DNA from 2 places in the Micromonospora globbae genome. Region 1 is predicted to be linked to the other one. Evidence: riboswitches for the same ligand, from Rfam matches in the RefSeq annotation. Region 1 holds a riboswitch; the other holds the start of a gene.

Region 1 (4,427 bases):
AGGGCCCGCGCCCGGAAGCTCGGGGCGAGCCGGGGGTTGGCTCGCACCTGCTCGCGCAGGTAGCGGTGGCTCCACGGCCGGGCCGCCTCTTCCCGCAGCAGCTCCCGCCCGCTGACGTGCCCGACGATCTCCACGCCCGGCCACACGCACGCGCCCCAGACGTGGTCCCAGTGGTGGTGGGTGTAGACCAGCCATCGCGGCTCCGGCAGCCCCGCCGCGTGCAGCGCGGCGCGGATCTCGCGGGCGTGCGCGGGGCTCTGCCCCGCGTCGACGAGCACGCTGCCGCGGTCGTCGGCCACGAGGGCGACACCCGCCTGCACGGCGAGCGGGTCGGGATCGCCGGGGTAGAGCCAGACCCGCCCGGCGAGCCGGTGGAACCGCATGACGACCTCACCCCGCCGACGACGTTCCCGCGCTGTGCCCGTCGATCCTAGGCGTCGCGCCGGCCGTGCCGCGCATCGCGCCCCCGTCGACCGTGCCGCGCATCGCGCCCGCGGTGCCGTACGCCGCGCCGGACGCGCCGTCGCGTGGGCCGCGCCGGCCGCGCCGACGGCGCCGTGGACCGGCGGCGCCGTACGCCGCACCGACGCGTCGCGGACCGGCGGCGCCGTACGTCGTACCGGCCGCGCGTGGCCGATCCCGCCGGCGTACGCCCTCCACAGTGGCTGGTCGCGCCGCTGCCGGCGGCTCGGTGCCGCGTTGACCCGGGGTCCGGCCGTGTGGCAGCATTCGCGGCCTGACGGCAGTGAAGGAAGCCGGTGCGATTCCGGCGCGGTCCCGCCACTGTCACCGGGGAGTGATCCCCCCTCGCGAGTCACGGCCGTGCGTGCGCGGTTGGAAGGCCGGGGGTGAGCGTCGATCCGGGAGCCAGGATACTTCGGCCGTCGGGAGTGACCCCAGGGCGTGGACACCCGAGGAGGACCCGATGACGCACCGCGTCCACCGCGCCGGCGGCGATCGCCGCGACCGGCCCGCAGCGGGAGGCGCGTTCGCGCCCCACCGCACCCGACCCACCGGCGTCCCCGCCCCGACCGACGGCGGCACGCGCGCCGCCCCGGGCACCCGCACCCTCCCGAGCGGCGGCACCCGCCCCCTCCCGGGCACCGGCATCCCCGCCGTCCCGGTCGGCGGCACCCGCCCCCTCCCGAGCGGCGGCACGTCGCTCGTCCCCACCGCGCCCCACCGTTCGGCCGGTCGGCCGTCGACGCCGCGCGGAAGCCACCCCACCCCCTGACCCCACCCCGCGCCACCGGCCGGCGGTGAACCCCGGCGGCCTCCCGCGCTGTCCCACCCGCTCCGCCCGCTCGTCCCGTACGGCGGTCGGGCGTCACTCTCCGGAGCCACCCGTGCGCATCCTGCTGCTGTCCACCTCCGACACCGACCTGCTGGCCGCCCGCGCCAGCGGCGCCGACTACCGGCTGGCCAACCCGGCCCGGGTCGACGCCGAGGCCGTTCCCGCGCTGCTCGACGGCGTCGCCGTGGCCGTCGTACGGCTGCTGGGCGGCCGACCGGCGTGGCCGGACGGGCTGGCCGCGGTGCTCGCCTCGGGCGTGCCGACGGTCGTGCTGAGCGGGGAGCCGGCGCCGGACGCGGAGCTGATGGCGGCCTCCACGGTGCCCGTGGGTGTGGCCACGCAGGCGCTCGCGTACCTCGTCGAGGGCGGCCCGGAGAACCTGGCCCAGTTGGCGCGCTTCCTCTCCGACACCGTGCTGCTCACCGGTGAGGGATTCGCGCCGCCGGCGTCCACCCCGGCGTACGGCGTGTACGGCGACCGGACGGCGCGCGCCGACCGGCCGACGATCGGGATCGTCTTCTACCGGGCGCACGCGCTGGCCGGCAACACGGCCTTCGTGGACACCCTCGCCGACGCCGTCGAGGCGGCCGGCGGAAACCCGCTGCCCGTCTACTGTGGGTCGCTGCGCGGGCTGGCCGCCGACGCCGGACCCATGGCGCTGCTCTCCCGGTGCGACGCGCTGCTGGTCACCGTGCTCGCGGCCGGAGGGGCGGTGGCCGCCGACGCCTCCGCGGGCGGCGACGAGGACGCCTGGGACGTCGGCGCGCTGGCCTCGCTCGACGTACCCGTCGTCCAGGCGCTCTGCCTGACCAGCACCCGCGAGCAGTGGGCCGGGTCCGACGCCGGCCTGACCCCGCTGGACGCCGTCATGCAGGTCGCCGTCCCCGAGTTCGACGGGCGCGTCATCACCGTGCCGTTCTCGTTCAAGCGGATCGACGGCGACGGCCTGTCCGTGTACGCGGCCGACCCCGAACGCGCCGCCCGCGTCGCCGGGATCGCCGTACGCCAGGCCCGGCTGCGGCGGCTGCCGAACGCGGACAAGCGCCTCGCGATCGTCCTCAGCTCGTACCCGACGAAGCACTCCCGGGTCGGCAACGCGGTCGGCCTGGACACCCCCGCGTCCGCGGTGCGGCTGCTGCGCGCACTCGCCGACGCCGGCTACGACCTGGGGGACGCGCCGCCGCCCGACGACGGCGACGCGCTGATCCACGCCCTCATCGCGGCCGGCGGCCACGACGTCGAGTGGCTCACCCCCGAGCAGCTCGCCGCCGCCGAGGCCCGGGTGCCCGGCGAGGTGTACCGGCGCTGGTTCGCGCAGGTCCCCGCGCCGCTGCGGGAACGGATGCGCGCCCACTGGGGCGAACCGCCCGGCGACCTCTACACCGACGGCGGCGACATCGTGCTGGCCGGTCTGCGCTTCGGCAACGTGGTCCTGCTCATCCAGCCGCCGCGCGGCTTCGGCGAGAACCCGATCGCCATCTACCACGACCCCGACCTGCCGCCCAGCCACCACTACCTGGCCGCCTACCGCTGGCTGGCCGCGCCGCCGGCCGACGGCGGGTTCGGGGCCGACGCCGTGGTGCACCTCGGCAAGCACGGCACCCTCGAATGGCTGCCCGGCAAGGGCCTCGGGCTGGCCGCCGACTGCGCCCCGGACGCCGTCCTCGGTGACCTGCCGCTGGTCTACCCGTTCATCGTCAACGACCCCGGCGAGGGCACCCAGGCCAAGCGCCGCGCGCACGCCGTGGTCGTCGACCACCTGGTGCCGCCGATGGCCCGCGCCGAGACGTACGGGGACCTCGCGAAGCTGGAGCAGCTGCTCGACGAGTACGCCACCGTGCAGGCGCTCGACCCGGCGAAGGTGCCGACCGTGCAGGCGCAGATCTGGGAGCTGGTCCGGGCGGCCGAGCTGCACCACGACCTGCACACCGAGCGGATGCCCGCCGCCGAGGAGTTCGACGACTTCGTGCTGCACCTCGACGGGTACCTGTGCGAGGTCAAGGACGTGCAGATCCGCGACGGCCTGCACGTGCTGGCCGCCGCGCCAACCGGCGACGCCCGCGTCAACCTCGTCCTCGCCGTGCTGCGCGCCCCGCAGGTGTGGGGCGGCGCCCGCGCCCTGCCGGGGCTGCGGCAGGCGCTCGCGGCCGCGTACGGGCTGGACGAGGCCGCGCTGCTCGCGGCTCCCGGCGAGCGCGTCGCCGTCCCCGCGGCTCTGACCGACACCGTGGACGGCCCGTCCGCCACGGCGGCCGACACCGTCGACCTGATCGAGGCCCTCGCGCGCCGGCTCGTCGTCGCCATGGAGACCCTCGGCTGGGACGCCGGCAAGGCCGACGCGGTCGTCGCCGAGGTGACCGGGCGGGACCTGCCGGACGCCGCCGCGGTGCTGCGCTTCGCCGCCACCGAACTGGTGCCCCGGCTCGACGCGACCACCGACGAGCTGACGCACACCCTCGCCGCGCTGGACGGCCGCTTCGTGCCGCCCGGACCGTCCGGCTCGCCCACCCGGGGGCTCGTCAACGTCCTCCCCACCGGCCGGAACTTCTACTCGGTCGACCCGAAGGCCATTCCCAGCCGCAACGCCTGGGACGTGGGCGTGGCCCTGGCCGACTCGCTGCTGGCCCGGCACCTCGCCGACACCGGCGAATACCCGCGCTCGGTCGGGCTCACCGTCTGGGGCACCAGCGCCATGCGGACGCAGGGCGACGACATCGCCGAGATCCTCGCGCTGCTCGGCTGCCGCCCCACCTGGGACGACCGGTCCCGCCGCGTCACCGGCGTCGAGGTGGTGCCCCTCGCCGACCTGGGCCGCCCCCGCATCGACGTCACCGTGCGGATCTCCGGCTTCTTCCGCGACGCCTTCCCGCACGTGGTGGCGCTCCTCGACGACGCCGTACGCCGGGTCGCCGCCCTCGACGAGCCGCACGAGCACAACTACGTCCGCGCCCACGTGGCCGCCGACCTGGCCGAGCACGGCGACGAGCGGCGGGCCACCGCCCGCATCTTCGGCTCCAAACCCGGGGCGTACGGGGCCGGGCTGCTGCCGCTCATCGACGCCCGGAACTGGCGCAGCGACGCCGACCTGGCGCAGGTGTACGCGGTGTGGGGCGGCTACGCGTACGGCCGGGGG
Region 2 (4,427 bases), 180 kb from region 1:
AAGGAGAAGTGGCTGGGCGCCGCCCAGCCCGCCGTGCCCACGCCCGTGCTCGCGCACTACGTCAAGGCAACGGCCGAACGCCGCGGCTGGAGCCTCGGCCGCGTCATCGCCTGGCTACGCGAACAGCCCGAGGTGCACGCGTTCCGGGCCGGCATGGCCGCGCTCACGGACGCCACCGAACGCGGCGACGCGCGCACCATCGACGAGATCATGGCCGAGCTCGACGAGGCGGCGCAGCAGTGGAGCGTACGGCTCGGCACGCCGGTCCACCGGCGCACCATCCCGGTCACCGTGGCGCTGCCGTTCGTGGAGAGCCAGGTACGGGTGCCGCTACCCAACCTGCCCCGTACCCCGGGCCGCAAGCTGCTCGTCTTCATCAACATGCTCCTGAGCAGCGACTGACGACGCCCTGCCGGCGGCATGAGGCGGCGTCCACGCGCTACCGGTCGAGGAGCTGTTCCCGGAGGATGTCCGCGTGCCCGCAGTGCTGGGCGAGCTCCCGCAGCACGTGGAGATACACCCACCGCAGCGGGAGCGGGCCGCGCCGGTGCCCGCGGAGGATGTCGTCCAGACCCAGCGACGACGTCGCCCGCGGGACGCCTCGCAGGCTTCGCGGTGCGCGCGCTGGACGCTGGCGATCGTGTCGTCGTCGTCGAGGACGAACGACTCCTCCGACGTCTCGGGAATGCCGATCTCGGCGCGCGACCGGCCCGTGACGGCCTCGTCGAACCAGACCTTCTCGACGAAGGTCGCGTGCTTCACGAGACCCAGCAGCGTGGTCCGGGAGGCCACCAACGACCGGCGCGCCTGTTCCTCCGTCAACCCGTCCAGGCAGGCGTTGAGCGCGGCTCGGTGCTCGTCGAGGAACGCCTCGAACTGGGCGTGGGCGGGCAGTGCGATGATCTCGTCGGCGAAGGTGGGCGGGAAGGAAGGCATGGGCGAAGCATCCCAGATCGCCGCCCGGGGGGAGCCAGCGGACACTGCCTGGCTCGTCGATCAGCGGTACCAGGGCTGCGGGTCTGCCGGCCGGGCCGGTACGACGTCGAGCCGCGGGTCACCGACGAGCGCGTCGACGGCGGCCCGCTCGGCGCCGATGCCGGCCCAGTGCGGGTCGACGTCGCTGGCGAAGCACCAGCTGTGGTCGGCCGGCCAGACGAAGGCCGGCGGTGCGATGTTCTGCCCGCCGCCGAGGTCCGCCTCCCAGGCGTCGATGTCGGCCAGCGAACCGCGCAGCAGGGCGTAGCGGCGGTGGGGCAGCTCGACCAGTCGGCCGTGTTGCACCTCGGGCGGCAGCGGGGCGTCGGAGTATCCCTCCCAGAGGCAGAAGTAGCACTCGTCCGGGGTGGACGTGAACGGCGCGAGGAGGCGCAGCGCCCGCCGCGTCTGCGCGATGTCCGTGGGGTGGTCGTCGGGAACGTCGGCGTCCGCCTCCTGCTGGCCGGGACGGGTGGGATCAGGGATGAAGCGAAGCCGCGCGAACGCCTCGAACCCCGACGGCCCGAAAGTGATCAACTGCTCGGCGGGCGTGTCCGATCCCACGAGCCAGTCGGCGGGGGTCGTGTCCTGGCAGTAGCTGAGTCTCATCGGTAACGCCTCACCGTGCCTGGGCGGGGTCGCCTCGTCCGGGTGTCGCGCGTGCGGCGCCGCGTTCGCGGTCGGCCGGGCCCGCGGAGTATCGCCTTCAGTAGACCACGCGGGTCGCCGGCGCCCGACGCCCACGCGACGGACGACGGCGCGCCGCGGATCCCCGGGGCGGCGACACGGCCGACCCCGACCTCGGGTCACCGTCCATCGACGACCTGTGCGAGTCCCGGGTCCGCGGTGATACTGGCGACACGCCAGACACACCATGTGGTGTTGCCATGTTGGGGGCGCACCCATATATGGTGTCCGTGCAGCTGGTTCGGCCACCGGTCCACGGTGGTCGAGGCAAGAGGGAAGCCGGTGGGAATCCGGGACTGCCCCGCAGCGGTGAGTGGGAACGACCGCCGTCACCACAGCACTGGGCCACGAGGTCTGGGAAGCGACGGCCAGTAGGCGACCTCCGGTCACGCCCACGAGTCCGAAGACCTGCCAGCGCGCCGCACGCGTCGCGTGTGGCGGTCGGAGGCCGCGCGGGACGGCCGACGCCCTGAGACGCCGGTCCCCCCGACCGGCTCGCCGCCCGGCGACCAGTGGCGTTCCTCCTGCGCGCCCGTCGACCTCGGGACAGGCGTGAGGAGGGGACGTGACGGCGACACAGGACGTGGCGGTGGCCGATCAGGCGGCACCGGAGCAGCGTCGGCAGGCGATGCGGGTCCGCAAGCGCGACGGCGACACCGAGCCGGTGGACGTCAACAAGATCGTCAGGGCGGTCGAGCGCTGGGTCGCCGACCTGGACGAGGTCGACCCGCTGCGGGTCGCCACCCGAACGATCAGCGGGCTGTACGACGGGGCGAGCACCGCCGAGCTGGACAAGCTGTCGATCCAGACGGCGGCGGAGCTGATCGGCGAGGAGCCGCAGTACTCGCGGCTCGCGGCACGGCTGCTGGCCGCGTACGTGGACAAGGAGGTCCGCGGGCAGGGCGTGGCGAGCTTCAGCCAGGCGATCGCGTACGCCCACGGACTGGGACTGATCGGGGACGCCACCGCGGCGTTCGTCGCCCGCAACGCCCGCAAGCTCGACGACGCCGTCGACCCGGACGGGGATCTCCGGTTCGAGTACTTCGGCCTGCGCACGGTCACGGACCGGTACCTGTTGCGGCATCCGGAGTCCCGACTCGTCGTGGAGACGCCGCAGTACTGGCTGCTGCGGGTCGCGTGCGGGTTGTCGGAGACGCCCGGCGAGGCGATCGGGTTCTACCGGCTGATGTCGAGCCTGGCGTACCTGCCGAGTTCGCCGACCCTCTTCAACTCCGGGACGCGGCACACCCAGATGTCGTCGTGCTTCCTGGTCGACTCGCCCCGGGACGAGCTGGACTCGATCTACGAGCGGTACCACCAGGTCGCGAAGCTGTCGAAGTTCTCCGGTGGGATCGGGATCTCCTGGTCGCGCGTCCGCGGCCGCGGTGCGCTGATCCGGGGCACGAACGGCAGGTCCAACGGCATCGTGCCGTTCCTCAAGACCCTCGACGCCGGTGTGGCGGCGGTGAACCAGGGCGGCCGGCGCAAGGGGGCGGCCTGCGTCTACCTCGAACCCTGGCATCCGGACATCGAGGAGTTCCTGGAGCTGCGGGACAACACCGGCGAGGAGTCGAGGCGTACGCACAACCTCAATCTGGCGAACTGGATCCCGGACGAGTTCATGCGCCGCGTCGAGGCGGACGAGGAGTGGTCGCTGATCGACCCGTCCGACGCCCCCGAGCTGCCCGACCTGTTCGGCGAGGCGTTCGACGAGGCGTACCGCGCGGCCGAGAAGAAGGCCGTCCGCAGGGTCCGGGCCCGGGATCTGTACGGACGGATGATGCGGACGCTCGCGCAGACCGGCAACGGATGGATGACGTTCAAGGATGCCGCGAACCGGCTGTCGAACCAGACCGGCGCCCCCGGCAACACGATCCACCTGTCGAACCTGTGCACCGAGATCCTGGAGGTGAACGACGACACCGAGACCGCGGTGTGCAACCTGGGGTCGGTCAACCTGGCCGCCCACGTCACCACCTCCGGTGTGGACTGGGAGAAGCTGCGGGCGACGGTACGCACGGCGGTGGTGTTCCTGGACCGGGTGATCGACATCAACTACTACCCGTCGGCGCAGGCGGCGGCCTCGAACCCTCGCTGGCGACCGGTGGGACTCGGGCTCATGGGCCTGCAGGACGCCTTCTTCACGCTGCGCCTGCCGTTCGACTCCGCCGGGGCGCGCGAGCTGTCGACCCGGGTGCAGGAGGAGATCTTCCTGACCGCCCTGGAGACGTCGGCCGGGCTCGCGGAACGGTTCGGCCCGCACCCCGCGTACGCCGAAACCCGTGCCGCGAAGGGCGACCTGCACCCGGACCTGTGGGGCGTCGCACCGGCGCAGACCGAGCGGTGGGCCGCGCTGCGGTCGGCGGTCGCCGCACACGGGCTCCGGAACTCCCTGCTCGTCGCGATCGCGCCGACCGCCACGATCGCCTCGATCGCCGGCTGCTACGAGTGCATCGAGCCGCAGGTGTCCAACCTGTTCAAGCGCGAGACCATGTCCGGTGAGTTCCTCCAGGTCAACACGTACCTGGTCCGGGAGTTGAAGGCGCGGGGGCTGTGGACCCCGGCGGTCCGGGAGCAGATCAAGCGCGCCGAGGGCTCGGTGCAGGGGATCACGGACCTGCCCGCCGACGTGCGGGAACTGTTCCGCACCGCCTGGGAGCTGCCGCAACGGGCGCTGATCGACCTGGCCGCCGCCCGCGCGCCGTTCGTCGACCAGTCGCAGTCGCTGAACCTGTTCCTCGCCGCCCCGACCATCGGGAAGCTCT

Evidence for each region. A riboswitch is a leader RNA that binds a small molecule or an ion and turns the genes downstream of it on or off. The one in region 1 is predicted to bind cobalamin.
Region 2: it holds a riboswitch for cobalamin, as region 1 does, so the genes downstream of both, OG994_RS07055 (ribonucleoside-diphosphate reductase subunit alpha) here and cobN (cobaltochelatase subunit CobN) in region 1, are expected to answer to the same signal.

The regions. Positions count from the first base shown of each region.
Region 1 covers NZ_CP108084.1:1,409,595-1,414,021, forward strand. Annotated here, with positions in the region: gene OG994_RS06235 (MBL fold metallo-hydrolase) at 1-383, opposite strand, end outside; cobalamin riboswitch at 749-878, shown strand; gene cobN (cobaltochelatase subunit CobN) at 1,347-4,427, shown strand, end outside.
Region 2 covers NZ_CP108084.1:1,588,629-1,593,055, reverse strand. Annotated here, with positions in the region: gene OG994_RS07070 (hypothetical protein) at 1-402, shown strand, start outside; gene OG994_RS31535 (mycothiol transferase) at 440-529, opposite strand; partial or broken gene OG994_RS31530 (mycothiol transferase) at 652-936, opposite strand; gene OG994_RS07060 (hypothetical protein) at 997-1,584, opposite strand; cobalamin riboswitch at 1,883-2,092, shown strand; gene OG994_RS07055 (ribonucleoside-diphosphate reductase subunit alpha) at 2,291-4,427, shown strand, end outside.